DNA from 2 places in the Crenobacter cavernae genome. Region 2 is predicted to be linked to the other one. Evidence: riboswitches for the same ligand, from Rfam matches in the RefSeq annotation. Region 2 holds a riboswitch; the other holds the start of a gene.
The links. Region 2 has a riboswitch for glycine ahead of gcvH (glycine cleavage system protein GcvH). Riboswitches for the same ligand answer to the same signal wherever they lie in the genome.

Region 1: another riboswitch for glycine. It lies ahead of gcvT (glycine cleavage system aminomethyltransferase GcvT); the one in region 2 lies ahead of gcvH (glycine cleavage system protein GcvH).

Annotation. Positions count from the first base shown of each region.
Region 1 covers NZ_CP031337.1:1,963,488-1,974,867, forward strand. The annotation lists gene DWG20_RS09560 (chemotaxis protein CheW) at 1-791, shown strand, start outside; gene DWG20_RS09565 (chemotaxis protein CheW) at 801-1,298, shown strand; gene DWG20_RS16635 (methyl-accepting chemotaxis protein) at 1,322-3,688, shown strand; gene DWG20_RS09575 (CheR family methyltransferase) at 3,702-4,553, shown strand; gene DWG20_RS09580 (protein-glutamate methylesterase/protein-glutamine glutaminase) at 4,562-5,617, shown strand; gene cheD (chemoreceptor glutamine deamidase CheD) at 5,629-6,228, shown strand; gene fdxA (ferredoxin FdxA) at 6,378-6,707, opposite strand; gene gluQRS (tRNA glutamyl-Q(34) synthetase GluQRS) at 6,777-7,694, shown strand; glycine riboswitch at 7,813-7,915, shown strand; glycine riboswitch at 7,930-8,033, shown strand; gene gcvT (glycine cleavage system aminomethyltransferase GcvT) at 8,065-9,156, shown strand; gene gcvH (glycine cleavage system protein GcvH) at 9,225-9,611, shown strand; gene gcvP (aminomethyl-transferring glycine dehydrogenase) at 9,676-11,380, shown strand, end outside.
Region 2 covers NZ_CP031337.1:1,774,306-1,785,685, reverse strand. The annotation lists gene speB (agmatinase) at 1-875, shown strand, start outside; gene DWG20_RS08625 (aldehyde dehydrogenase family protein) at 953-2,461, shown strand; gene DWG20_RS08620 (purine-cytosine permease family protein) at 2,603-4,108, shown strand; gene betA (choline dehydrogenase) at 4,146-5,831, shown strand; gene DWG20_RS08610 (amino acid permease) at 5,995-7,392, opposite strand; glycine riboswitch at 7,770-7,858, opposite strand; glycine riboswitch at 8,242-8,330, shown strand; gene gcvH (glycine cleavage system protein GcvH) at 8,579-8,959, shown strand; gene gcvP (aminomethyl-transferring glycine dehydrogenase) at 8,975-11,380, shown strand, end outside.

The DNA.
Region 1 (11,380 bases), 190 kb from region 2:
TCGGCCGGCTGACGCTCAGGGCCTTCCACCAGGGCGGCAGCATCGTGATCGAGGTCAACGACGACGGCGCCGGGCTCGATCGCGAACGCATCCTTGCCAAGGCGCGCGAGCGAGGCATGGCGGTCAGCGACAGCATCAGCGACGCCGAGGTGTGGAACTTGATCTTTGAGGCGGGCTTCTCGACCGCGGCCGAGGTGACCGACGTGTCTGGCCGCGGCGTCGGCATGGATGTGGTGAGGAAGAACATCCACGCGATGGGCGGCCGCATCGAGATCGATTCGCTGCCCGACTACGGCACGACGATGCGCATCCGCCTGCCGCTGACGCTCGCCATCCTCGACGGCATGTCGGTGCGCGTCGGCGACGAGGTGTACGTGATGCCGCTCGGCTTCGTGCTCGAATCGCTGCAGCCTGCGCCCGACGAGGTGCGCTCGGTCGCCGGCCGCGGCCGGGTGGTGAACATGCGCGGCGATTTCGTGCCCATCGTGTCGCTGTCGGCCTTCTTCGGCGGCATCGCCGGCGCGCGCGCCGAACCGCATGCGGGCATCCTGATCATCGTCGAGAGCGAGGGCATCCGTGCCGCGCTGCTCGTCGACGACCTGGTCGGCCAGCAGCAGTTCGTCGTAAAGAATCTGGAAACCCATTATCGCAAGGTGACCGGGCTGTCCGGCGCGACCATCCTCGGGGACGGCCAGGTGGCGCTGATCCTCGACGTGGCCGCTATCGTCCGCAGCGGCTTGCGCGAGGGCGGCGCCGGCGTGCCGGTGCCGCTCGAGCTTGAATCTAATTAAGGAGGCGATATGGCATTGGCCGACATGCAGGACCACGCCGCCGTCACGGCCGGCAGCCGCGAACTCTTGGTGTTCGCGCTGGGGCGGGAAGAGTACGGCATCGACATTCTGAAGGTGCAGGAGATCCGCGGCTACGACGCGGTGACGCGTATCGCCGGCGCACCGGACTTCATCAAGGGCGTGGTGAATCTGCGCGGCCACATCGTTCCTATCGTCGATCTGCGGCTGAAGTTCGCGCTCGGCGACGTCGAGTACAACGCGTTCACCGTGGTGATCATCCTCAACATCTTCGAGCGCACCGTCGGCGTGGTGGTCGATGGCGTGTCCGACGTGATCCAGCTGGCCGACGACGCGATCCGTCCGGCGCCCGAACTGGGCGCGACGGTCGACACCACTTACATACTCGGCCTGGGAACGTTGGCCGAGCGCATGGTGATCGTCGTCGATATCGAAAAACTGATGGGTTGCGATGAGATGGCGCTGATCGACGCCAGCGTCGCGGCATGAAGTCAACAGGGGAGGGGGAAGCGATGGCAAACATGAAGGTCAAACACCGCCTGATACTCGGATTCGGGCTGGTGGGCGCGTTGATGGTGGTGGCGATCCTGGTCGCCATCTTCCAGATCAGGACGTTGCAGAACGGGCTCGAAGGGGTCGCCAAGGTGCAGATTCCGCGCGCGTCCGAGGCCAACAAGGTGATAGACGGCGTCAACCTGACCGCGCGCGCGGTCCGCACTATCCTGCTGACCGAAGATGCCGCTCTGATCGCCGGCCAGCAGAAGCAGATCGATGACGGCGAAAGTACGATAAACAAGGCGATGGCCGCCCTGAAGCAGGTGCCGGCCGACGCCAAGGGCCAAGAACTGCAGTCGGCCGTCGTGGAAGCCGACCGGGCCTTCCATTCGCAGGTGGCAACTTTCCGCCAGTTGCTTCAAAGCAACGACCGTGTCGGCGCGCGCGACCTGCTGTTCAGCTCCATGCGCGAAGTGCAGAAGAACTATATGTTGGCGATCAACGCGCTGATCGAACATGAGGAAGGCCTCGCCAAGAGCAACGCGGCGGCCGCGGTCGACAGCGCCGCGGCGGGCATCCGGCTGCTGATCGGCCTCCTCGCCGGGGCGGTGGTCGCCGCCACGATCGCCGCCTGGCTGATCGCCCGCAGCCTGTTGCGCGAGCTCGGCGGCGAGCCGGCCGACGCGGCCAAGCTGATGCAGGAGCTCGCATCCGGCGAGGTCTCGACCGAGCTGAAGGTGAGGGCCGGCGACACGACCAGCCTGTTCGCGCATATGGATCATGCCGCCCGGCGCGCGGTGGAAAACATCCGTATCCGCAACGCGCTGGACGCGGCCGCGACCAACGTAATGATCGCCGATGCGAACGCCCAGATCGTCTATGTGAACAAGGCGGTACAGGCGATGTTGGCCGAGGCCGAGTCCGACATCCGCAAGGATCTGCCGCAGTTTTCGGTGCGTGACGTGTTGGGCAGCAGCATCGACGTGTTCCACAAGAACCCGTCACACCAGCGACGGCTGCTCGAGGGGCTGCGCGATACTCACCGTGCCAACATCAAGGTCGGGGGCCGCTCCTTTACCCTGACGCTGATACCGATTTTCGGGCGCAGCGGCAAGGTCCTCGGCACCGTGGTCGAGTGGCAGGACCGCACCGCCGAAATCGAGGTCGAGCACGAGGTGGAAACCATTGTGCGCGCCGCAGCCAACGGCGACTTCGGCAAGCGTATCGGCCTGGAAGGCAAGACCGGCTTCTTCAAACTCCTCGGCGAGAGCGTGAACAGGTTGCTCGACGTGACGAGCCGCGGCCTCGACGACGTCGCGCAGGTGCTCGGCAGTCTCGCGCAGGGCGACCTGACGCGCACTATCTCCAACGACTACGACGGCCTGTTCGGCCAGCTCAAGCAGGACAGCAATGCCACCGTCGAACGGCTGCGCGACATCGTGCGCAACATCAAGGAGTCGACCGACGCGATCAACACCGCCGCGCGCGAGATCGCATCGGGCAACGCCAACTTGTCGAGCCGCACCGAGCAGCAGGCGGCCAGCCTCGAGGAAACCGCTTCGAGCATGGAAGAGATCACCGGCACGGTGAAACAGAACGCCGAGAACGCGAAGAAGGCCAACCAGCTGGCGATCGGCGCGTCGGACATCGCCAGCCGCGGCGGCGAGGTCGTCGGCGAGGTGGTGTCGACGATGAACGAGATCAACGCCAGCGCGAAGAAGATCGTCGACATCATCAGCGTGATCGACGGCATCGCGTTCCAGACCAACATCCTTGCGCTGAATGCTGCAGTGGAGGCGGCGCGTGCCGGCGAACAGGGACGCGGCTTCGCCGTGGTCGCCAGCGAAGTGCGTAACCTCGCGCAGCGCTCGGCGGCGGCGGCCAAGGAGATCAAGTCGCTGATCGGCGACTCGGTCGACAAGGTCGAGTCGGGCACGCGCCTGGTCGACGACGCCGGCCACACGATGGAAGAGATCGTCGGCTCGATCCGCCGCGTGACCGACATCATGAGCGAGATCTCGGCCGCGTCGACCGAGCAGAGCGCCGGCATCGAGCAGGTGAACCTCACCGTCAGCCAGATGGACGAGAACACGCAAAAGAACGCGGCACTGGTCGAACAGGCTGCCGCCGCCGCCGAATCGCTCGAGGAACAGGCGCACAACCTCGCCGACGCGGTGGCGATCTTCCGGCTGGAAGAGGGCGGCAGCGTGCGTCGCGCCGCGCAGCCGGGCGCGGCAAGGCTCGCACCAGGCCAGCCCGGCCGCCATCTGCCGCAATCCCATGCGCTCGGTCACGGTCCGGCACGCCAGCATGCGCCGAAGCCGGCGGTGCTCGGCAAGCTGAACGGCCACGGCCAGCAGGAAGGCGAATGGGAAGAGTTCTGAGCGGGAGCCGAGAGTGAGCGATGCCGACAGCGTGGTACTCGAGCGCGACCTGAAGTTCACGCACGCCGACTTTCGTCGCGTGCGTGAACTGGCCTACCAGCACGCCGGGATCGTGCTGAACGAAGCGAAGAACCATATGGTGTACGCCAGGCTCGCCAAACGCCTGCGTACGCTCGGGCTGTCCCGCTTCAGCGACTACCTCGACGATCTTGCCGCGGCGCCGCAAAGCGCCGAATGGCAGGTCTTCGTCAACGCGCTGACGACCAACCTGACCGCCTTCTTCCGCGAACCGCACCACTTCGACATGTTGGCTGAGCACGCCGCGCGCCACGCGCGGCTCGGCCAACCTTACCGCGTATGGAGTGCGGCGAGTTCGAGCGGCGAAGAGGCGTATTCGGCGGCGATGGTGCTCACTGAAACGTTGGCCGAGCACCGACACGAGGTGTGGGCGTCGGACATTGATACGCAGATGCTCGAGACCGCTGCGCGCGGCGTCTACCCGCTGGACAGGATCGACGCGCTGCCGCCGACACGCCGGCAGCGTTTCTTCATGAAGGGCGTCGGACGCCAGCAGGGCCTGGCGCGCATCAAGCGCGAACTCGCCGCGCTGGTGCACTTCTTCCAGATCAACCTCGTCGCCGCCGACTGGCCCGCGATGGGGCGCTACGACGCGATCTTCTGCCGCAACGTGATGATCTATTTCGACAAACCGACGCAGGCTGCCATCCTCGAGCGGCTGGCCGCGCACCTGGCACCGGACGGGCTGTTGTTCCTCGGGCATTCGGAAAACATCCAGCACCTGACGCAGGCGTTCGTGCCGGTGGGACGCACCAGCTACCGCCTCGCCGGGCCCACCGGAAACTGAAAACGACGATGGCCAATGTGATACGCGTGGTGGTAGTCGACGATTCGGCGCTGATCCGCAGCCTCTTGACCGTCATCATCGACGCCGACCCCGGCATGAAGGTCGTCGCGACCGCGGCCGACCCGCTGATCGCGCGCGAGCGCATCCGCGAAACGAGCCCGGACGTGATCACGCTCGACGTCGAGATGCCGCGCATGGACGGCCTCGAGTTCCTGCGCCGCCTGATGCGGCTCAAGCCGACACCGGTGTTGATGATCTCGTCGCTGACGCAGAGCGGTTCAGACACCACTTTCAAGGCGCTGGAGTTCGGCGCGGTCGACTTCCTCGCCAAGCCGACGGTCGACATCGCGCGTGCGATGAACGATTACGCCGACGAGATCCGCGACAAGATCCGTGCGGTGGCGGCGGCCCGCCTCGCCGAACCGCGCCGCTTCGCGCCGCGCACGCCGCCGGCCGTGTCCGTGAATAGCGGGGCCTTGCGCCAGGATCGCCTGATCTGCATCGGCGCGTCGACCGGCGGCACCGAGGCCTTGAAGGCGCTGCTCGAGGCCCTGCCGGCCGGTATGCCGCCGATCCTGGTCGTCCAGCACATGCCCGAAGGCTTTACCCACAGCTTCGCGCAGCGGCTCGACGGCGCCTGTACGCTTGCCGTCAAGGAGGCCGAGGACGGCGAGCCGCTGCGTGGCGGCACCGTCTACATCGCGCCGGGGCATTCGCACCTGCGCGTCAAAAAGCTCGCGTCGGGCCTCGTCACCGCGCTCGAGCGGACCGAGCCGGTCAACCGCCATCGGCCCGCGGTCGACGTGCTGTTCCGCTCGGCAGCCGAGCTGCCGCCGGGGCGCGTACTCGGCGTGATCCTGACCGGCATGGGACGCGACGGCGCGCAGGGCATGCGCTGCCTGAAGGAGGCCGGCGCATACAACCTTGCGCAGGACGAGGCAAGTTGCGTGGTGTACGGCATGCCGAAGGAAGCGGTCGCCGCCGGCGGTGTCGACGAGATCCTGCCGCTCGAGCGCATCGCGCCGCGCCTGGTCGATTGCCTGCGCGTTTCGCGCGGCACTTGAAGGGGCTTGCAATGAGCGCGCTTTCGGCTGGCCACCCCTATTTCGAACGTCACTTCCAGCGCCAGGCGGTCAAGCTTCTGCCCGGGGAGTATCTGGCGACGCGTCCCGGCGTGCTGTTGGTGACGGTGCTCGGTTCCTGCGTCGCGGCGTGCCTGCGCGACCCGGTGTCCGGCGTGTCAGGCATGAACCACTTCATGCTGCCCGACACCTCGGGACGCGAAGGCAATGCACTGATGTTGGCGCGCTTCGGCGTGCACGCGATGGCGTTGCTGATCAACGACATGCTCAAGCTCGGCGCCGAGCGGCAGCGGATCGAGGCCAAGGTGTTCGGCGCCGGTGCGGTGCTCGAAGGGATGGACAAGTTGAACGTCGGCGAACTCAACGCCCGTTTCGTGTGCGACTATCTCGCGCGCGAGCAGATCCCCGTTGTCGCCGAGGATCTCTTGGGCGACAGCGCGCGCAAGGTCTACTTCTTCTCGAGCAACGGCAAGGTGATGGTCAAGCGCATCCTGCCGGACAAGCTGCCCGGCGTGGTGGCCGAAGAGGTGCGCTATCACCGTACGCTCGGCGGCGGAGACGCGGGAGGGGAAGTGGAGCTGTTCGTCGTCTAGCCCCGGCTGGGAAGAGGCCTCCGGGGCGAGATTCCGCGGTCGGGGCCGCGAGTGGCGGCTTAGGCGGCGGGACGCCGCGCAGCGCCGGCCGGCGTCGGCCCTATGTCCTCGCGCGAAGCGCGATCACCGATGGTGACCGCCGGAACGAATCAAGCATCCTTTTCCAGGTATTGCAGCTTGTCTTTCACCGAGATCCAGTCTTCGTGATCGGGCAGCGGGTCTTTCCGCGTCACGATCACCGGCCAGATCTTGGCGAGGTCGGCGTTCAGCGCGATGAACGCCTGTTGGTCGGCCGGCACGTCTTCCTCGGCGAAAATCGCCTCGGCCGGGCATTCGGCGACGCACAGCGTGCAGTCGATGCACTCGTCCGGGTGGATCACCAGGAAGTTCGGCCCCTCATAGAAGCAGTCCACCGGGCAGACCTCGACGCAATCGGTGTATTTGCACTTGATGCAGGCTTCGGTTACAACGTAGGCCATTGCTTCTGTCCTCTTTACTTTCAGAATGATCGACGCCACTGCTCGGCATTCTAGCCAAGCTTCTCTCGTATGTTCTTCAGTCTAGACAAGGCATCTTGTCCCGCCCATCGCTACCGCGGCCGTTTCGCCCCCAGCCCGACCGGGCTGTTGCACGCCGGATCGCTGACCACCGCCGTCGGCAGCTACCTCGAGGCGCGCGGGCGCGGCGGCGAGTGGCTGCTCAGGATGGAGGATCTCGACCCGCCGCGCGAGACGCCCGGCGCGGCAGCGTCCATCCTGCATACGCTGGAGGCGTTCGGTTTCGAGTGGGACGGCGAAGTTGAATACCAGAGCCGCCGTCATCATTACTACCGCGATGCGCTCGATGCGCTCATTGCCGCGGGCAGCGCCTACCCTTGCGCCTGCACGCGCAAGCAGCTGGCCGAAATCGCCCGGCGAGGTGTCGAGGGTTTCGTCTATGCCGGCACCTGCCGGCCCGGCCTGCCGGCGGGCGGCAAGGCGCGCGCCTGGCGGCTGAGGGTGCCCTGCGGCGAGGTCGCTTTCACGGATGCCTTGCAGGGCGAGATCCGCCAGGACGTCGCGAGCGACGTCGGCGACTTCGTGCTGCTGCGCGCCGACGGTTTCTGGGCCTACCAGCTTGCGGTCGTCGTCGACGATGCGTTGCAGGGCGTCACCCACGTGGTGCGCGGCGCCGATTTGCTGGTGTCGACGCCGCGCCAGATCGTGCTGCAGCGCACACTCGATGTGCCTACGCCCGCCTACTGCCACCTGCCGGTGATGGTCAACGCCGCCGGCGAGAAGCTCTCGAAGCAGACGCTCGCGCCGGCGATAACCGCGGACCACGCCGCCGCCGAATTGCGCCAGGCGCTCGCCCGCCTCAAGCACGCGCCGCCCGCCGGCTGCGCAACGTTGGCCGAGCTCTGGGACTGGGCGCGCGCGAACTGGGACCTGGCGCGCGTCGGCGCCGGGCCGGTGACCGTTGCCTGAAGGTCCGAAGCCTTGGCCAAGGTCGGGACTTAAGGTTCCCCCTCTAGGGCTTACCCTTGGAAAGGCTCGCCGCTGGTTTTCCAGCCTTGCCAAGCGTCGCGGCCGCCGTCGATAATCGCAGCATCATGCAGGAGAGAGCAGCGGTCTTCCCCAGACTCCCGCTGCCGCCGAAGGCGCAAGCGCACCCGCAATCGCTCAGGCAAAAGGACTGCATGTGTCGGGCAGGCGTCGCTTGCCCATCAACTCTGGAGAGCGGCGCTTCGAGCGCCCACCGAAGGGGCTAACGGCACCGTTATAAACGGTCCGGAAAATCTCAGGTGACGGGACAGAGGGGTGTGTTTTTCAGGTTTTGAACACCTCGAGGACACCCATGACCGTCGCCATCCAACGCACTCCCCTCAACGCCACCCACCGCGAATTTTCCGCCAAGATGGTCGATTTCGCCGGCTGGGACATGCCCATCCACTACGGCTCGCAGCTGAAAGAGCACGAAGCGGTGCGCGCCGACGCGGGGATGTTCGACGTCTCGCACATGGTCGTGCTCGACATCACAGGCTCCGACGCCGAACCCTGGCTGCGTCATCTCTTGGCTAACGACGTCGCCCGCCTCAGGGAAGCCAACAAGGCGCTCTATTCGGCCATGCTCAACGAGCAGGGCGGCGTCATCGACGACCTGATCACCTACCGCACCGCCTGGGGCTTCCGCATGGTGGTCAACGCCGCCACCCGCGACAAGGACCTCGCGTGGATGCAGCAGCAATCCGAAGGCCGCGACGTCGTGCTCACCGTGCGCGACGAACTCGCGATGATCGCGGTGCAGGGCCCGAATGCCATTTCCAAGGCGCTGTCGGTGCTGCCGCCCGACTGGGCCGACGCGGTGACCGCGCTCAAGCCGTTTTCGGCGCTGCCGTTCGGCGACTGGTTCGTCGCGCGCACCGGCTATACCGGTGAAGACGGCCTCGAAGTCATGCTGCCGGCCGCAGACGCACCGGCCTTCTTTAAAAGGTTGGCCGAGGCCGGCGTCGTGCCGTGCGGACTTGGCGCACGCGACACGCTGCGCCTGGAGGCCGGCATGAACCTCTACGGCCACGATATGGACGAGACCGTCAGCCCGCTGCAAGCCGGCATGGGCTGGACCGTCGCGTGGGCGCCCGAAGAGCGCGACTTCATCGGCCGCAAGGCGCTCGAAGCAGAGAAGGCCGCCGGCATCGCGATGAAGCAGGTCGGCCTGGTGCTCGAGGGCAAGGGCGTGCTGCGCGAAGGCATGAAGGTCGCAACCGAAGCGGGCGACGGCGTGATCACCAGCGGCACCTTCTCGCCGACGCTGAAATTCTCGGTCGCGATCGCCCGCGTGCCGGCCGCCACGGCCGACGCCGCACAGGTCGACATCCGCGGCCAGCTCGTCGGCGCGCGCGTGGTGAAACTGCCCTTCGTGCGCAACGGCAAACGCGTATTCGAATAAAATAGCCCATGCTGGGCGACTGCCGCCCCCGCGTGGGACACCGAATTGAATCGACAGGAGAACAACTCATGAGCCAAATCCCGGCCGACCTCAAATACGTAGCCAGCCACGAGTGGCTGCGCCTGGAAGCCGACGGCACCGTGACCGTAGGCATCACCGACCACGCCCAGGAACTGCTGGGCGACGTGGTGTTCGTCGAACTGCCGCAGGCCGGCAGGACCTACGCCGAAGGCGAACAGGCCGGCGTCGTCGAGTCGGTGAAGGCCGCGTCCGACGTGTATGCGCCGATCGCCGGCGAAATCGTCGAAGTGAATGCCGCGCTCGAGGCCAACCCGGAGCTGGCCAACAGCGACCCGTACGGTGAAGCCTGGTTCTTCAAGGTCAAGCCGAGCGACGCCGCCGACCTCGACGGTCTGATGACCGCCGACGCGTACGCGCAAGAAGTCGGCGCCTAAGTCAGCCGTATCAGCCCTGCCATGTGCAGGGCTTTTTTGTCCCGCGAAAAACGGTAGAAGAATCATGTCGCTCACCCAACTGTTCAACCGCAACGAATTCGTCTCCCGCCACATCGGCATCGACGCCGCCGACACCCGCGCGATGTTGGCCGAGCTTAACGTCGCGTCGATGGCCGAACTGATCGACCAGACCGTCCCCGCCGACATCCGCTTCGGCAAGAAGCTCGCGCTGCCGGACGCCGTGCCGGAAGCCGAGGCGCTCGCGAGCCTCAAGGCCGTCGCGAGCAAGAACACCGTCAACAAGTCGTTCATCGGCCTCGGCTACTACCCGACGCTGACGCCGACCGTCATCCTGCGCAACGTGCTCGAGAACCCGGGCTGGTACACCGCGTACACGCCGTACCAGGCCGAGATCGCGCAGGGCCGCCTCGAGGCGCTCTTGAACTACCAGCAGATGGTGACCGACTTCACCGGGCTGGAGCTGGCGAACGCGTCGCTGCTCGACGAGGCGACCGCCGCCGCCGAGGGCATGGCGCTCGCGCGCCGCGTGTCCAAGGTGAAGGGCAATGTCTTCTTCGTCGATGAGCGCGTGCTGCCGCAGACGCTCGACGTGCTCAAGACCCGCGCCGAATACTTCGGCTACGAACTCGTGCAGGGCCACCCGGAAGAAGCCGGCAACGGCGACTACTTCGGCGCGCTGTTCCAGTACCCGGGCGAAACCGGCGAGCTGATCGACCTGACCCCGCACATCGGGGCGGTGAAGGCGAAGGGCGGCATCGCCGTCGTCGCTGCCGACCTGATGGCGCTGGCGCTGGTGAAGTCGCCCGGCGAGCTGGGCGCCGACGTCGCCGTCGGCAACACGCAGCGCTTCGGCGTGCCGATGGGCTTCGGCGGCCCGCACGCCGCCTACTTCGCCTTCCGCGACGACATGAAACGCGCCGCGCCGGGCCGCATCATCGGCGTGTCGGTCGACACCCGCGGCAAGCCGGCGCTGCGCATGGCGCTGCAGACGCGCGAACAGCACATCCGCCGCGAGAAGGCCAACTCCAACATCTGTACCTCGCAGGTTCTGCTGGCCAACATCGCCGGCTTCTACACCGTCTACCACGGCCAGGAAGGCATCAAGCGCATCGCGACGCGCATCCACCGCCTCGCCGCGATCTTCGCGCACGCGGTGCAGGCCGCCGGCTTCAAGCTGGTGGCGACGCGCTTCTTCGACACCGTGCAGGTCAAGCTCGGCGCCAAGGCCGACAAGGTGTACGCCGACGCGCTCGCGGCCGGCTACAACCTGCGCCGCGTCGACGGCAGCGTGCTCGGCGTCGCCTTCCACGAGGCCGCCAGCGTCGAAGACCTTTCCCGCCTCATCGAGCTCTTCACCGGCCGCTCGGCCAACGTCGACGCGCTCGACGCCGAGACGCAGGACGCGATCCCCGCGTCGCTGCGCCGCGAGACCGCCTACCTGACGCACTCGGTGTTCAACACGCACCACAGCGAGCACGAGATGCTGCGGTATCTGAAACAGCTCGAGAACAAGGACCTCGCGCTGAACCACTCGATGATCTCGCTCGGCAGCTGCACGATGAAGCTGAACGCCACCTCCGAGATGATCCCGATCACCTGGCCGGAATTCTCCGAGATCCACCCGTTCGCGCCGCGCGACCAGGTTGCCGGTTACCTCGAGATGATCGAAGGCCTGGCCGAGCAACTGAAGGCGATCACCGGCTTCGACGCGATCTCGATGCAGCCGAACTCGGGCGCGCAGGGCGAGT
Region 2 (11,380 bases):
ACGTCGCCATCCTCGGCGCACCGAACGACATGGGCACCCAGTGGCGCTCGGGCGCGCGCTTCGGTCCGCGCGGCATCCGCGAGGCGTCGACGCTGTTCTCGTTCGGCCACTCGGGCGCCTACGACCACGAAGACGACACGACCTATTTGACGCGCGAGCAGGTGAGCATGGTCGACGTCGGCGACGCCGACATCGTCCACACCGATATGGCCAAGAGCAACGCCAACATCGAGTTCGCGGTGCGCAAGATCCTCGAATCGGGCGCGATGCCGGTGGTGCTCGGCGGCGACCACTCGATCCACGCGCCGGTGATCAAGGCCTACGAAGGGCACGGCCCGATCCACATCGTGCACTTCGACGCCCACCTGGACTTCGTCGACGAGCGCCACGGCGTGCGCTACGGCCACGGCAACCCGCTGCGCCGCGCATCCGAGATGGACCACATCGGCGGCATGACGCAGCTCGGCATCCGCAACGTCTCGTCGTCGAACCGCGACGACTACGACGCCGCGCGCGACGCCGGCTCGCACATCCTGTCTGTGCGCGACGTGCGCCGCCTCGGCACCGACGGCGTGCTCGCGCTCATTCCGGAAGGCGTGCCCTACTACATCACCATCGACATCGACGGCTTCGACCCGTCGATCGCGCCGGGCACCGGCACGCCGAGCCACGGCGGCTTCCAGTACTACGAAGTGCTGGAAATCATCCAGGCCTTGTCCAAGCGCAGCCGCGGCAACATCGTCGGCATGGACCTCGTCGAGGTCGCGCCCGCCTACGACCAGGCAGACGTGACCTCGATCCTCGCGGCGCAGCTGTTGATGAACAGCCTCGGCTTCATCTTCCACGACCGTGCTCAGGCCAAGGCGGGACGCTAAGCCTCCCCCGGACGTTCACTACCCATTCAGACAGAGCCCGCCGCCAAGATGCGGGCGTCAGAAACAGAGGAAAGATCATGGATACAGTCGTACAGCAATACCTGGAACGATACGGCGTGTCGGAGGCGACGCGACGCTTCCTCGCCAAGCCGCAGAAGATGTTCATCGGCGGCCGATGGCTGGAAAGCGGCGACGGCCAGTTCTTCGACTCGGTCGAACCGTCGACCGAAGGCGTCATCACGCGTATCCCGGCCGGCACGGTCGACGACCTCGACCATGCGGTCGCGGCCGCGCGCGCCCAGTTCGACGGCGGGCAGTGGCGACGCCTGAAGCCGCTGGAGCGCGAGCGCCTGCTGCATCGCCTCGCCGACCTGATAGAGGCGAACGCCATCGAGTTGGCCGAGCTCGAAGCCATCGACATGGGCAAGTCGGTCGCCTCTGCGCGCGACGTCGACATCCAGGGCACGGTCGACACCTTCCGCTACTTCGCCGGCTGGGCGTCCAAGCTGCACGGCCGCACCGTCGAGCCGTCGCTGCCGGGCAACTATCTGGCCTACACGCGCAAGGAGCCGATCGGCGTGGTCGGCGCGATCGTGCCGTGGAACTTCCCGCTGCAGACGATGGCGTGGAAGCTCGCCGCCGCGCTCGCGGTCGGCTGCACCACCGTCGTCAAGCCGGCCGAGCTGACCTCGCTGTCGACGCTGCGCTTCGCCGAGCTGGTGCAAGAAGCCGGCATCCCCGACGGCGTGGTCAACATCGTCACCGGGCGCGGCAGCGTGGTCGGCGCGGCGATGGCCACCCATCCTGGCATCGACAAGCTGACCTTCACCGGCTCGACCCCGGTCGGCCGCAACGTTGGCCGAGCCGCGCTCGACAGCATCAAGCGCGTCACGCTCGAGTTGGGCGGCAAGTCGCCGGTGCTGGTGCTCGACGACGCCGACCTTGCGGCCGCCGCGCGCGCGGTGGCCAACGGCGTATTCTTCAATTCGGGACAGGTGTGCGACGCCGGCACCCGCGCCTACGTGCACCGCAGCGTGTACGACGCCTTCCTCGACGAGCTGATCGCCTACACCGCCACGCTGAAGATCGCCCCAGGCCTGGATCCGGACTGCTTCATCAGCCCGCTGGTATCGGCGCTGCAGAAGGACCGCGTCGTCTCCTACATCGACACTGGCCGGCGTGAGGGAGCCGAGCTCGTCCACGGCGGCCACGCGCTGCAAGGGCCGGGCTACTACGTCGAGCCGACCATCTTCGCCCACTGCCGCAACGACATGAACATCGTCCGCGAGGAGATCTTCGGCCCGGTGCTGGTGACCGCCCCGTTCGACGATATCGACGACGCGCTGGCGCAGGCGAACGATTCGCCGTTTGGCCTGGCCGCCGCGATCTACTCCAACGACCTCGGCCGAGTGCACGGCCTGATCCCGCGCCTTCACGCCGGCTCGGTCTACGTGAACGCGCACAGCACGATAGACCCGGCGATGCCGTTCGGCGGCTTCAAGGAGTCCGGCTTCGGCAAGGACCTCGGCCCGGAACAGCTCGATCACCTGATGGAGACCAAGGCCGTGTGGATCACGCTGCCCTGACAAAGAGGCGGGTACACCGCCCACGGGCAAGCGCATGACAAGACGGACGTTGGCCGAGCCTGGCTCGGCCAACCTTGCCGTCGCGGGCGGCGCGAGATGCGCGCACCTGACGGCACGACAAAGGATACAGAGGAGAAACCGATGAAATCGGGTACGCACACTACGCCTGCGTCTCAGGGACAAGGCGGGCTGGAAATCGAAGGCCATTCGATCGACTTCATTCCGGAACACGAGAGGACCGACAAGCTGTCGACGCAAGGTCCGTTCTGGTTTGTCGGCAACTTCACCTTCTTCACTATGACGATCGGCTTCGTCGGACCGAGCGTGGGCCTGAGTTCGCTGTGGACCACGATCGCCGGCACGCTCGGCATCATGTTCGGCACGCTGTTCATGGCCTTCCACGGCTCGCAGGGGCCTCACCTGGGCCTGCCGCAAATGATCCAGTCGCGCGCGCAGTTCGGCTACCGCGGCGTGGTGCTGGTGCTGCTGGCGACGCTGTTCGTGTTCGCAGGCTTCAACATCGTCAACCTGGTGCTGATGATGCAGGGGCTCAACACGCTGTTCGCGTGGGGACCGATGCAGGTCGGACTGGCGGTGACGGTGCCGGCGACGATCCTCGCCATCCTCGGCCACGACTGGATGCACAAGACCTTCAAGTGGTCGCTGTTCCTGTCGCTGCCGCTGTACGGCATCGTGACGCTGGCGGTGCTGATGGGCTGGATCCAGGACGCGCCTCCGGTGGCCAACGCGCCCGCCACGGCTGCACTGGGTTTCACCTGGATCGGTTTCATCACCCAGTTCGCCGCCGGCGCCAGCTACAACATCGCCTACGCGCCCTACGTGTCGGACTACTCGCGCTATCTGCCGAAGAACACCTCGAGCGGCAAGCTGATCGCGGCCGTCTTCCTCGGCGCCTCGCTGTCCGGCGCGTGGATGATCGCCGTCGGCGGCTGGCTGGGCGAACACCTGCACGCCACCGACGTGCTGGTCGCGCTCCACAGCGTAGGCGCCAGCGTCGCACCGCAACTGGGCACGGTGGTCGTGGCCGTCACCATCATCGCCTTCCTGCCGGTCATCGCGATGAACATCTACAGCGCCAAGCTGACGGCGATCACCGGCGTGGACTCGTTCCGCAAGGTCAAGCCGACGCCCAAGGTGCGCGTCTGGGCCATCCTGTTCGTGGTCTTCCTGCAGCTGGGCGTGGCGATGAGCATCTACACCTCCGGTTCGGGCCTGTCGGTGCTGAACATCTACCTGGTGGTGATGCTGTACTTCCTGGTGCCGTGGACCGCCGTCAACCTGACCGACTACTTCTTCGTGCGCAAGGGCCGCTACGCCATCCCGCACTTCTTCCTGCCGCACGACAACCTCTACGGCCACTGGGGCTGCCGCGGCCTGCTCGCCTACCTGATCGGCTTTGTCACGATGATCCCGTTCTTCACCATCTTCAACGGCCCCAAGGAAGTCTACGTCGGCCCGCTGGCGCGGATGATCGGCAGCGTCGACCTGGCCTGGCTGGTCGGCCTGGTCGTCTCGGGCCTCGCCTACTACCTCTTGTGCCTGACGCTCGACCTCAAGAAGGAAGAAGAGCTCATCCGCCACATCGAAAAGACCACCCCCCAATACACCACGGGAGAAGGCTGGTAAGCGGCCCCGGGCCGCGCCATCCACGGAGAGAAGAATCATGGCAAACGAATTCGACTACATCATCGTCGGCGCCGGTTCCGCCGGCTGCGTGCTGGCCAACCGCCTGACCGAGGACGCGAACGTCTCGGTGCTGGTGCTGGAATTCGGCGGCAGCGACAAGAGCGTCATCATCCAGATGCCGAGCGCGTTCTCGCTGCCGATGAACACCAAGAAGTTCAACTGGCGCTACGAAACCACCCCCGAGCCGCACCTCGACAACCGGCGCCTGCACTGCCCGCGCGGCAAGGTGCTCGGCGGCTCCTCGTCGATCAACGGCCTGGTCTACATCCGCGGCCACGCCTACGACTTCGACGAGTGGGAAGAACTGGGCGCGAAGGGCTGGGGCTACCGCAACTGCCTGCCGTATTTCAAGCGCGCCGAGAGCTACAAGTTCGGCGGCGACGACTACCGCGGCGCCGACGGCCCCCTGAGCACCAACAACGGCAACAATATGCAGAACCCGTTGTATGGCGCCTGGGTGGAAGCCGGCGCAGAGGCCGGCTACATCAAGACCGAGGACTGCAACGGCCACATGCAGGAAGGCTTCGGTGCGATGCACATGACGGTCAAGAACGGCGTGCGCTGGTCCACCGCCAACGCCTATCTGCGCCCGGCGATGCGGCGGCCGAACCTGACCGTCGTCACCCACGCGATGACGCGGCAGATCATCCTGGAAGGCAAGCGCGCGGTCGGCGTCGTCTACGACCAGGGCGGCGTCACCCATACCGTGCGCTGCCGGCGCGAGGTGCTGGTGTCGTCCGGCCCGATCGGCTCGCCGCACCTGTTGCAGCGCTCGGGCATCGGCCCGGCCGAGGTGCTCAAGAAGGCCGGCATCGCCGTCAAGCACGACCTGCCCGGCGTCGGCGAGAACCTGCAGGACCACTCGGAAATCTACATCCAGTACGAATGCAAGGAGCCGGTCACGCTGAACGGCAAGATGGGGCTGTTCGGCAAGATGATGATCGGCCTGCGCTGGCTGCTGTTCAAGGACGGCCTGGGCGCCAGCAACCACTTCGAGGCGGGCGGCTTCATCCGCTCTGAGGTCGGCCTGCGCTGGCCGGACATCCAGTTCCACTTCCTGCCCGCGGCGATGCGCTACGATGGCGACAAGCCGTTCAAGGGCCACGGCTTCATGGTGCTGACCGGGCCGAACAAGCCCAAGAGCCGCGGCCACGTGCGCGCGCTGTCGGCCGACCCCTACGTCCATCCCGAGATCCGCTTCAACTATCTAGAGAGCGAGGAGGATCGCGAGGGCTTCCGCCGCTGTGTGCGGCTGACGCGCGAGATCATCGGCCAGCCGGCGATGGACCGCTACCGCGGCGTCGAGCTGGCGCCGGGGCCTCAGGTTCAGACCGACGACGAGATCGACGCCTTCGTGCGCGCCAACATGGAAAGCACCATGCACCCGTGCGGCTCGTGCCGCATGGGCGAGGACGACATGGCGGTGGTCGATTCGGAACTGCGCGTACGCGGCATAGCCGGGCTGCGCGTGATCGACTCGTCGGTGTTCCCGACCGAGCCGAACGGCAACCTGAACGCGCCGACCATCATGTTGGCCGAGCGCGCCGCCGACCTGGTGCGCGGCAGGCCGCCGCTGCTGCCGTCCGACGCGCCGGTCGGCCTGGCCGCGAACTGGGAGACGCAGCAGCGCAGCCACTCGCCCCGGCGCAAGGTCGCGGCCTGAGGCCGCGAGATGGCCGGGCGCAAGCCCGGCTTTTTTGCGTCCGGCCCCGACCCCAATGGCGCCGGCGCGGCCTCGGCCAACGTCGAGGCTCGAACGCCCGGCCACGAAAAAGCCCCGCCTGAACGGCGGGGCTGCGTGTTGCATGTGTGAAGATGGGAGCGACTCAGCGGCTCTCGGTCTGCAGGCGCGGCTCGGCCGTCTTGCGGTGCATGCCCGTGCCGTAGTAGACCGCGATCAGCAGTACGAGCCAGCCCGGGCCGACGATCAGCGCGACGCGGGTGTCCGGGAAGTAGGTCATCACGCCGATCACAAGCGCGAGGAAGGCCAGCGCGATATACGAGCCGTACGGGAAGAGAGGCATCTTGCTCGGCAGCTCGGCCAGCTCGGCGGCGCTCAGCGTCTTGCGGAAGTTCATCTGCGCCAACAGGATGACCGCCCAGGTCCAGATCGCGCCGAAGGTCGCGATGGCGGTGAACCAGGTGAACACCTCTTCCGGCGCGACGTAGTTGAGCGCGACGCCGATCAAGAGCAGCACGCACGACACCAGCACCGCGGCGTTCGGCACGCCGTTTTTGCCGAGCTTCGCGAACAGCGGATGCGCCTGAGACTGTTCGGACAGATTGAACAGCATGCGGCCGGTGCTGAAGATGCCGCTGTTGCACGACGACAGCGCCGCGGTCAGCACGACGAAGTTGATCAGGCCGGCGGCGGCCGGGATGCCCATCTTCTCGAAGGTCATCACGAACGGGCTGCCCTTGGCGCCGATCTCGTTCCACGGATAGATCGACAGGATCACGAACAGCGCGCCGATATAGAAAATCAAAATCCGCCAGAATACCGAGTCGACCGCGCGCGCGAGCGTTTTCTTCGGGTTCTTCGCTTCGCCGGCGGTCAGGCCGATCATCTCTACGCCCAGATAGGCGAACATCACCATCGGCAGCGCCATCAGCACGCCTTCGAAGCCCTTGGGCATGAAGCCGCCGTGGCTGAACAGGTTGGCGATGCCCAGCGCTTGCCCGTCGTTGGCGAGTCCGAAGAAGATCATCCCGCCGCCCGACACGATCATCAGCACGATGGTGACGATCTTGATCAGCGCGAACCAGAACTCGAACTCACCGTAGGCCTTGACCGCGATGAAGTTGACCGAGCCCATGATCACCAGCGCCGACAGCGCCCAGATCCACGGCGGCACGTCCGGGTACCACATCCCCATATAGACGCCGACCGCGGTGATCTCGGCCATGCAGGTGACGATCCACATGAACCAGTAGGTCCAGCCGGTCAGATAGCCGGTCAGCGGGCCAATATAGTCCTTAGCGTAGCGGCTGAACGAGCCGGCGACCGGGTTATGGATCGCCATCTCGCCGAGCGCGCGCATGATCAGGAAGATGGCGAAGCCGCCGAGCGCGTACGAGATCATGATCGCCGGGCCGGCGAGCTTGATCGCCTTGGCCGAGCCGAGGAACAGGCCGACGCCGATCGCGGCGCCGAGCGCCATCAGGTTGATGTGCCTCTCTTCGAGGCCGCGGTGTAAGGTTTCTTGTTGCGGTGTTTGCTGCATGATTTCTCCCACCCCGGGGCAGCCCTCTGTCGGGGACGCTGTCGGGGGCTTTCTCCAGAAGATGCACGGACCGGACCGCCGGATGAGCGGGCCGGATGAAAGGTCGGGTGGCCTTGTGGGCCGGCGCGACCTGATGGAGTGCGCTAGCGTGACGTGTTCATGGCAAGACTCCTCAGACGGGGGCGAGACGCCGCCGGACGGCGGCCGAGACCGGCCGGGTTCCTGCAGTCGGTCGACGGCAGGCCCTGGCCGATGCGCATGCCCCCTCTGTCCGTTTGCCTGAGAGATTGACGGCGCCGACTCTCGTCGGCGCCTTTCCTTCGGCGAGGCCTACGGGTTGTGCGACGACGTCCCGCGGCCTACTCTCCAGAGTGCCCATCAACGCAACGGTCCTTTTGCCTGAGAGTTTCTGGGGCGATACCCCTTCGGCGCCGCCATTCAAGGCGATCTCTCCCGCTGCGTTCGCTAGGCTGATCGCACTCTAGGAAGCGACGTGCGTTCGCGTCAATCGGCGCCGGCACCGTCTTTATTTTGTGCTTCGCAGCAAAAACAAGCGTTTCAAAATCCAGTTTCCCACGCCGCGACTGAATATTTTCTCGTCATCACCGTTATTGCACCGCAATAGCCGTTTTCAAACACGCGGGTTCCCCCTTGTCTTTTCGCCGAATCATTATGTCGCCCTTTTTTCACACCCCGCCGAAATCCCCGCCTGACGGGCGTTTCCGTCCCCGGTAAAACCCTTAATCATTTACCCTCTGCGCGATTTTTATATTTCTTTCGGGCCCCGATTTTTTACGACTTGGCCGGTTGACATTCAAAAACCGATTAATTAAATTGCCAATCAGCTTATGTGACGCAGCGGGAGAGATCGCCTTGAATGGCGGCGCCGAAGGGGTATCGCCCCAGAAACTCTCAGGCAAAAGGACTGCCGCGTCGACGAGCTCTCTGGAGAGAAGGCACCGAGGCCGTCCATCGTGGACACGCCAGGCCCGGTCGCCTCGCCGAAGGAAGGCGATGGGTCTCACCCCGTCACCGTAATCTCTCAGGCAAACGGACAGAGGGGGCGCCAACCGACGTCAAGTCAAGTGCGCGCCCGCGTTCCGGATGCCCTTCCCCGCATTCGCCCGCTCCGTCTTCTTGACCGTGACGTCGGATTCATCCGCACTTCACCCGTCAGGAGAGAGACATGAGCGACATCAAATTCACCGAATCCCACGAATGGCTGCGCAGCGAGGCTGACGGCACCGCGACCGTCGGCATCACCGGCTTCGCGCAGGAACAGCTCGGCGACATCGTATTCGTGCAGCTGCCGAAGGTCGGCGAGCGTTTCGCCGCCGGCGACGAGGCGGCGACGATCGAATCGGTGAAGGCCGCCGGCGAGATCAAGATCCCGGTCGCCGGCACCATCGTCGAGGTGAACGCCGCGCTCGAAGGCGAGCCGTCTCTCGTCAACGACGCACCGCTTTCTGACGGCTGGTTCTTCAAGGTCAAGCTCGACGACGCAGAGGAGCTTGCCGGTCTCCTGACCGAAACCGCCTACCAGCAACTGGTCGGCGACCTCGCCTGATCCCGGGAGACCGCCATGAGCCAGCAACCCTACGCCGCACTGACCGAGCGCGAACTGTTCCAGCGCCGCCACATCGGCCCCGATACAAGCGAAAAAGAAGCGATGTTGGCCGAGCTTGACGTCGCGTCGGTCGACGAACTGATGAACCAGGTCGTGCCAGCAAGCATCCGCCTCGCCAAGCCGCTCGACCTGCCGGAAGGCTGCACCGAAGCCGAGGCGCTGACGCGCCTGGCCAAGATCGCCGGGCGCAACAAGGTGTTCAAGTCCTTCATCGGCATGGGCTACTACGATACCCACACGCCGCCGGTGATCCTGCGCAACGTGTTCGAAAACCCGGCGTGGTACACCGCGTACACGCCGTACCAGCCGGAGATCTCGCAGGGCCGGCTCGAGGCGCTGCTGAACTTCCAGACCATGGTCACCGACCTGACCGGCCTTCAGATCGCCAACGCGTCGATGCTCGACGAGGCGACCGCCGCGGCCGAGGCGATGACCTTCTGCCAGCGCCTGTCCAAGTCGAAGAGCAAGGTGTTCTTCGTCGCGCGCGACTGTCACCCGCAGACCATAGAAGTCATCCGCACCCGCGCCGAACCGCTGGGCATCGAGGTCGTCGTCGGCGACCCGCGCCGCGACCTCGCCGGCTTCGAAGCCTTCGGCGTGCTGCTCCAGTATCCGGGCTCGCACGGCGACCTGATCGACTACCGCTCCGTCACCGAGACCGCGCACGCCAACGGCGCGCTGGTCGTCGTCGCCGCCGACCTGCTGGCGCTGACGCTGTTGACCCCGCCGGGCGAATTCGGCGCCGACGTCGCGGTCGGCACCACGCAACGCTTCGGCGTGCCGATAGGCTTCGGCGGCCCGCACGCCGGTTACTTCGCGACGCGCGACGAGTTCAAGCGCACGATGCCGGGTCGCCTCGTCGGCGTATCGGTCGACAGCCATGGAAGACAAGCACTGCGCCTGGCGATGCAGACGCGCGAGCAGCACATCCGCCGCGAAAAGGCGACCAGCAACATCTGCACGGCGCAGGCCTTGCTCGCGATCATCGCCGGCCTCTACGCCGCCTACCACGGGCCGGAAGGGCTGAAGACGATCGCGCGCCGCGTGCACCGGCTGACCGCGACCTTGGCCGAGGGCCTGCGCCGCCTCGGCTTCAGCGTGCCGACCGAATCCTTCTTCGACACCGTCACCGTCGACACCGGCAAGCACACCGCGGTGCTGCACTCGCTCGCGCGTGCGCACTCTATCAACCTGCGCCAGGTCGACGGCACCCGCGTCGGCGTCTCTTTTGACGAGACGACCACCGCCGACGACGTGCAGGCGCTGTGGTCGATCTTCGCGATGGGCAATACGACGCCGTCGTTTGCCGAGGTCGAGGCGAGCGTGTCCGACGCGATTCCCGCGCAACTCGCGCGCAGCGGCGACTTCCTGACCCACCCGGTGTTCCATCTCTACCGCTCGGAAACCGAGATGCTGCGCTACCTGCGCCGTCTCGCAGACAAGGACCTCGCGCTCGATAGGACGATGATCCCGCTCGGTTCGTGCACGATGAAGCTGAACGCGACGACCGAGATGATCCCGGTGACCTGGCCCGAGTTCGGCAGGCTGCACCCGTTCGCGCCGCTCGAGCAGACCGCCGGCTATCGCGAACTGACGCGTGAACTCGAGGCGATGCTGTGCGCGGTGACCGGCTACGACGCGGTGTCGCTGCAGCCTAACGCCGGTTCGCAGGGCGAATACGCCGGCCTGCTCGCGATCCGCGCCTACCACGCCAGCCGCGGCGAGTCGCAGCGCGACGTCTGCCTGATCCCGTCGTCGGCGCACGGCACCAACCCGGCTTCCGCGCAGATGGTGAACATGAAGGTGGTCGTCGTCGCTTGCGACGACGCCGGTAACGTCGACGTCGAAGACCTCAAGGCCAAGGCCGAGCAGCACAGCGACAGGCTCGCCGCGATCATGATCACCTACCCGTCGACGCACGGCGTGTTCGAGGAGCGCGTGCGCGAGGTGTGCGACGTGGTCCACGCGCACGGCGGCCAGGTCTACATCGACGGCGCCAACATGAACGCGCTGGTGGGCCTCGCCCAACCCGGCCAGTTCGGCGGCGACGTGTCGCACCTGAACCTGCACAAGACCTTCTGCATCCCGCACGGCGGCGGCGGCCCGGGCGTCGGCCCGATCGGCGTGAAGTCGCATTTGGCGCCGTTCCTGCCCGGCCACAAGGCCGGCGAGTTGTCCGGCGGCGGCGCGGTGTCGGCCGCGCCGTTCGGCAGCGCGAGCATCCTGCCGATCACCTGGACCTATATCACGCTGATGGGCGCTCAAGGGCTCAAGCGCGCGACCGAGACGGCGATCCTCAACGCCAACTACATCGCCGCCAAGCTCGCGCCGCACTACCCGATCCTCTATAGCGGGCCTAAC